DNA from 2 places in the Kurthia sp. FSL E2-0154 genome. Region 2 is predicted to be linked to the other one. Evidence: a T-box and tRNA genes for the amino acid it is inferred to sense, from the RefSeq annotation. Region 2 holds a T-box; the other holds one or more tRNA genes.
The links. A T-box is a leader RNA that pairs with one kind of tRNA and senses whether it is charged. The one in region 2 lies ahead of thrS (threonine--tRNA ligase), so its partner is inferred to be a tRNA-Thr.

Region 1 (3,417 bases), 840 kb from region 2:
CGTAATGAATACGTTCTTTTAACTCCATACGTTCTACTTCTTCGTCTGGTAGCCGTTCTTCTGACGCAATTTGCGAATACATATCTAGTCCTTCAGTTCCCGGTACTTCGGCATCTAAGTAATAGTCCGGTTTCTTCTTTCGCAAACGGTCAATACAGAGATTCGTCGCAATACGAAACAACCATGTTGAAAATTTTCGCTTCGGATCAAATGTATGCAAGTTTATATATGCGCGCACAAATGCTTCCTGTGCGATATCTTCAGCTTCTTGTTGATTCCCAACAATACGATAGCATACGTGATAAAGACTCTGCTGGTAAGAGTTCACAATGTCAGAATACGCATTTTGATCGCCCTTCAGCACCTGCTTTATTCGTTTGTGTATTAACGTGTCCATTGTGATGTTCCTTCCAACTAAACTGTACTTGATATACGTTTTATTCCATCATATAGTTTCAAAAATCGAGTACGTATATTATTGTAACATGAAGAAGGGGGTTATGACTTTTCAAACTATACCAGTGACTCACCTAATAGCGAACCCATTAAGCCTACAGCTACATTTGCTGTTGCATTCTTCGTATCTAAAACAGGATTCACTTCTACAAACTCAGCTGATGTTAACAGGTTCGACTCTTGTAACATCTCCATCGCTAAGTGACTCTCACGATATGTAATACCTCCTGGTACTGGTGTCCCTACACCTGGCGTATACATCGGGTCTAAACCATCTAAATCTAAAGATAAATGCAAACCATCAATTTCACGAGAACGTAGGTAAGCAAGTGCATCTTCCATAACAGCTGCCATTCCTAAACGATCAATCTCATGCATTGAATATACTTTAATGCCTTTTTCTTTAATTAGTTCGCGCTCTCCTTCATCTACCGATCGTGCACCAATAATTACTAAATTTTTCGGATCAATCTTCGGCTGCTCCCCACCAATATGCGTTAGCTTTTCATGTCCTAGTCCCATTGCTACTGCAAGCGGCATACCATGAATATTTCCTGATGGTGATGTTTCAGCAGTATTCATATCCGCATGTGCATCATACCAAATCACACCTAGATTTTTATAATGCTGCGCAAGACCTGCTAATGTTCCAATCGCAATACTATGATCACCACCTAATACAAGTGGAAATTTTTTATGTTCAACTGCTGTCGCAACTTGTTCTGCTAATTTTGTACATGCTTCTACAACTGCGCCTAAATTACGCAATTTCGGATGTACTTCTAGTTTGGCTGCGTTTGGCACGTAGATATCCCCTTCATCTACAACTTCATGTCCTAATGCCTCTAAACGCTCTACAGCACCTGCATAACGAATAGCACTCGGTCCCATATCTACACCTCTACGCATTTGACCAAAATCGATTGGCACACCAATCATTGAAATATTTAATGTTTCCATTAAAACAACCCCCTTTGTTAGTTGTTTCTATTGTAAACATGTTTATGCAAATGGTTCAACTGCACATGAATTCGCATAATTATTCAAAAATAGCTATTTAAAGAATAGATTTTCTAAATGAAAACCCTATCCTTGTTTTTTCATTTTTTCGTAAAAAAAAACCATCTCAACAACGTGAGATGGCTGCAATCATAATGGATGAGTCATGCAGGATTCGAACCTGCGACCCTCTGATTAAAAGTCAGATGCTCTACCAACTGAGCTAATGACTCATTATAAAAACAAAAATGGCTGGGGTACCTGGATTCGAACCAGGGCATGACGGAATCAAAATCCGTTGCCTTACCGCTTGGCTATACCCCAACAATGGAAATGATATTTAAATTAAATGGTGGAGGGGGGCAGATTCGAACTGCCGAACCCGAAGGAGCGGATTTACAGTCCGCCGCGTTTAGCCACTTCGCTACCCCTCCGACAAAAAAATATGGTGGAGGATGACGGGATCGAACCGCCGACCCCCTGCTTGTAAGGCAGGTGCTCTCCCAGCTGAGCTAATCCTCCGAAATATGAATGGTGACCCCTACGGGATTCGAACCCGTGTTACCGCCGTGAAAGGGCGGTGTCTTAACCGCTTGACCAAGGGGCCATAAATTTAAGTCTTTCTTAACAAGACAAGAATTATAATATCATCTTTATGATGTTATTGCAAGTGTTTTTCGAAAATAATTTCTAAGTTTTCGTAAGCTTCCAACCGGGCTCGAACCGGTGACCTCTTCCTTACCATGGAAGCACTCTACCTGCTGAGCTATGGAAGCATAGCTTTTAAACATAAAAAATGGCTCCGTTGGCAGGACTCGAACCTGCGACCCTCTGATTAACAGTCAGATGCTACTACCAACTGAGCTACAACGGAACAACACTATTATTTTGTTGTGCTATCTCTAACACAATTATTATTATAACAAAATATAAAGTAAATGCAATAGCTTTTTAAATAAATTTTTAAACTTTTTATTTTCTGATTTCATTCGTTTATCTAAGTATTTTGAAGCCATTATGACGTTTTATTTTACGTTTACATATCTAAAGAGGTTTTTTATCTCACAATAGTTTATAACGTGTTTTAAAACGTATTATATAGCTTAAAATAACATCATTCTATATATTACTATAAAAGACTATATGAGCTTGAAAGGATCTACTGTAGATTCTAACTTTCTAGTTACAATAATCTCTTTTCCTTGTAGATGGATCGCCTTTGCGACAGGACGTCGCGTTTTTTGGCGATCAGGATGTCGTGTTCTTTGGCAATCCTCCTTAAATCTTTTCAAGGTTTCCCCCTTTTTGGAACATAAAAAAGTAACCACTCAGACGAGTGATTACCTTAGCTTGCATAGCAACGTCCTACTCTCACAGGCGCGTCGCTGGATGCGATGCGGATTGCCTTTACGACAGGATGTCGTGTTCTTTGGCAATCCTCCTTAAATCTTTTCAAGGTTTCCCCCACTAGCGTCGCATAAATTTTAACGAAATATTCCGTTATTTTATTTTTCTGTTTCAGATGAAAAACGAAGACACTGGAACAGAGGTAGTAATCATCCATTTTTTTACTATAACCTGTGACGCGTGCAACAATAGTGGCTTAAACCTTATGGAACGGCTTTTCCTGTGATTTTACGAATCCATAGATGAGCCGATTTCCAAGGGGATGCTCTCAATAAACGACTGATTTTCAAGTACGTTTTTGAACTGTTCGTGTTTAACTGCGCCAGCACATGTAGACAATACACGATCATCGCGATGTACACCTGATTATGCACACCTTGTTCGCTTTGTGCGTAAAACTTCTTGATGTTCAAGTGTTGCTTCAGCCATTTGAAAAATAGCTCGATTGCCCAGCGTGATTTGTACAATTCAGCGATTTCATCTGCACTTAAATCAAATCGATTCGTAATCAGATGCAGCTCGTTTCCTTTTGAATCAAGCACTTTGATGAGACGA
Region 2 (3,417 bases):
AAAGCTCCTCATAGTTCACACGATTTTGCCATTTTGAAAAATCAACGATATACCCCATCTTCTTCATCTCCTTTTATATTTTATATAGAAGAAAAAAGATTGCGCGAGACAAAAAATGAGAAGCCGCTAGACAATACGACTTCTCATTTGAATACTTATTATTTTACTGTAATCTCTTTTGTAATTGCATCCACAAACTCGTCTAAAGAAACTGTTTCTGAATCTTTTGAGCCGTAACGACGAACATTTACTGCATTTGATTCAACTTCTTTATCCCCTAATACAAGCATGTACGGAATTTTTTGCATTTGTGCTTCACGGATCTTGTAACCTAATTTTTCATCACGGTAATCCATTTCTACACGTGCACCTGCAGCGATTAAACGTTCTTCAACTTGTTTTGCATAGTCAAAGTGCGCATCGTTTGATACAGGAATAATTTGAACTTGAACAGGTGCTAACCAAGTCGGGAATGCGCCTTTGTATTCTTCAATTAAGAAGGCTACAAAGCGTTCCATTGTTGATACAACACCGCGGTGAATAACGACTGGACGGTGTTGTTTACCATCTTCACCTACATAGTTTAAGTCGAAGCGTTCTGGTAATAAGAAGTCTAATTGTACTGTTGACAATGTTTCTTGTTTACCAATCGCTGTTTTTACTTGAACGTCTAGTTTTGGACCGTAGAATGCGGCTTCGCCTTCTGCTTCATAGTAATCTAATCCTAGATCGTCCATCGCTTCTTTTAACATACTTTGTGCTTTTTCCCACATTTCATCGTCATCGAAGTATTTCTCTGTATCTGCTGGATCACGATATGATAAACGGAATTCATAGTCTTCTAAGTTGAAGTCTTTATAAACCGCTTGGATTAACTCTACTACTTTTTTGAATTCATCTTTAATTTGATCTGGACGAACAAATAAATGCGCATCATTTAAAGTCATACCACGTACACGTTGTAATCCTGATACTGCTCCTGACATTTCATAACGATGCATTGTACCAAGTTCTGCGATACGAAGTGGTAGGTCACGGTATGAACGCATTGCTGATTTGTACACCATCATGTGGTGAGGACAGTTCATTGGACGAAGTACGAATGTTTCGTGATCTACTTCCATTGGTGGGAACATATCTTCTTGGTAATGATCCCAGTGTCCTGAAGTTTCATATAATGATTTTGAACCTAAAACAGGTGTATATACGTGTTTGTAGCCTAATGCTAACTCTTTATCTACAATATAACGTTCAATTGTGCGACGTACTGTTGCACCGTTCGGTAACCATAATGGTAAACCTTGACCTACTAATTGGCTTGAAGTAAAGATGTCTAATTCCTTACCAATTTTACGGTGGTCACGTTCTTTTGCTTCTTCTAACATTTGAAGATGATGTTTTAAATCTTCTTTTGTGAAGAATGCAGTTCCGTAAATACGTTGTAGCATTTTGTTATCTGAATTCCCTCTCCAATATGCACCTGCAATTGATAGAAGTTTGAATTCTTTAATTTTATTTGTTGATGGTACGTGTACACCGCGGCAAAGGTCGAAGAATTCGCCTTGTTCGTAGATTGACACTTGCTCATCTGCTGGAATTGCTTCAAGTAATTCTAATTTGTATTCGTCCTCAATTTCTTCAAAACGACGTTGTGCTTCTGCACGAGATACATCATGGCGTACAACTTCTAAGTTTTCAGCGATGATTTTTTTCATCTCTTTTTCGATTTTCGGGAAATCTTCAGAAGTGATTGGTTCTTTTGAATCGATATCATAGTAGAAACCACCTTCGATTACAGGACCAATACCTAATTTTACATCTGGGAATAGACGTTTTACTGCTTGTGCTAATAAATGGGCAGTTGAGTGACGTAACACTTCTAATGCTTCATCATCTGAAGGTGTAATAATTGCGATTGTGCCATCTTCATTTAAAGGTGTTTTTGTATCAACTAACTCCCCATTGAATTTACCAACGATTGCTTTTTTACGTAATCCTGGGCTAATTGCCGCTGCTACTGCATCTGTTGTAATTCCTTTTTCGTACTCTTTTACAGACCCATCTGGGAATGTTAATTGAATCATTTCTGACATATCCATTCTCTCCTTTTTATTATTTCGAAAGCTACGGGCCACAAACGGGAGATTTTTTGCATACAAAAAAGCATCCTCCCTAAAGGGACGATGCTTGCGCTCGTGGTTCCACCCTTCTTCCTTCCATGCAGAAAAAACTGCAAAGACGAAGCTCTCGATCGGCTAACGGGCCGCTACCGTCGACAATTACTATTCGTTCACTGTCGCTGCTCCAAGGTGGTAAATCATTAGCCGTCACTAGAATACTCGCACCATTGTATTCCTCTCTGAAAGTCGCACTAATCATTGTTGTCCTTATCTGTGCATTTACATATTAATGTAACCTATTATAAAACTTCAGAATCGAACTCGCAACTATTTTTTAGAATTCAAGCACTTCTATGTTAAATCGCGTAAATTTAAGCCTTCCACTTGAATTGGTTCTGTAATTGCTTTGATTCGTTCCATAATTCGCTTCGCTTTAATCGGGTCCTGTCCACCACGTGCAGTCTGAGTAAAGAATACTTCAAGACCACTATAATCAAGATTCGATGTAATAAATGTCGGCAATTGTTCTGCCATACGATAATGCAGAATAGACCCTAAAATTTCATCTCGCGTCCATTCTGATAACTGTTCAGCGCCTAAATCATCAAGCATTAACACAGGTGCTTTTTTCACAAAATCAAACTTTTCTTCTAATTGTGGTGTCCCAATTGCATTTTTTAATTCACGTAAAAATTCAGGTACATAGACAACGACAGATTGAATTTGCAAAGCTGCTAATTCATTCGCAATCGCTCCAATTAAGAAGGACTTCCCGACACCAAAATCACCATATAAATAAAATCCTTTACGTGGTAATTCTCCCGTCTGCTTCACTTGGTCAACAAAGTTTTGCGCTGCCTGCAATAAATTTTCACGATCTTCACTATAGACGCGTACATCTGATAATGTCGCTCGTAACACATCTTTTGGCATGTGCATACTCGCAATCATCTTCTCCGTATGACGGCGTTCATCTTCAATACGTTTTTGCTGACAAGGTGTATATTCTAAATCAATTAAACCACGTGTTAGCGATAATTTTGGTGTAAAGCCATTGATTGTATTCACACACTGCTGTACAGAAGGACACTTTGAACAATCTTGTTGTTGATTTTTAAATTCATACAACTTGCCTAATCCACGTTCTAAAACAGAGCGTGTAATCGCACCTTCATTCTCTTTGAAAAACTTTTGAATGACGGGGTCTTTTAAAAGTTCTTCTTGAATCGACTGTAGACGTTCTTGAAATTTGGCATCCATTTGTTTTTGTAATTCATTTTGAATCGGTTTCAACGTA

Region 1: it has a tRNA-Thr gene. The T-box ahead of thrS (threonine--tRNA ligase) is inferred to sense a tRNA for this amino acid. The anticodon was not compared.

Annotation. Positions count from the first base shown of each region.
Region 1 is NZ_JBBOPO010000001.1:2,420,026-2,423,442, forward strand. It holds gene sigW (RNA polymerase sigma factor SigW) at 1-397, opposite strand, end outside; gene rocF (arginase) at 514-1,416, opposite strand; tRNA gene MHB75_RS12005 (tRNA-Lys) at 1,616-1,688, opposite strand; tRNA gene MHB75_RS12010 (tRNA-Gln) at 1,705-1,779, opposite strand; tRNA gene MHB75_RS12015 (tRNA-Tyr) at 1,806-1,889, opposite strand; tRNA gene MHB75_RS12020 (tRNA-Val) at 1,902-1,977, opposite strand; tRNA gene MHB75_RS12025 (tRNA-Glu) at 1,988-2,062, opposite strand; tRNA gene MHB75_RS12030 (tRNA-Thr) at 2,159-2,231, opposite strand; tRNA gene MHB75_RS12035 (tRNA-Asn) at 2,253-2,329, opposite strand; gene MHB75_RS12040 (IS4 family transposase) at 3,066-3,417, opposite strand, start outside.
Region 2 is NZ_JBBOPO010000001.1:1,577,029-1,580,445, forward strand. It holds gene MHB75_RS07760 (glycoside hydrolase family 25 protein) at 1-67, opposite strand, end outside; gene thrS (threonine--tRNA ligase) at 159-2,093, opposite strand; T-box leader at 2,174-2,403, opposite strand; gene dnaI (primosomal protein DnaI) at 2,472-3,413, opposite strand.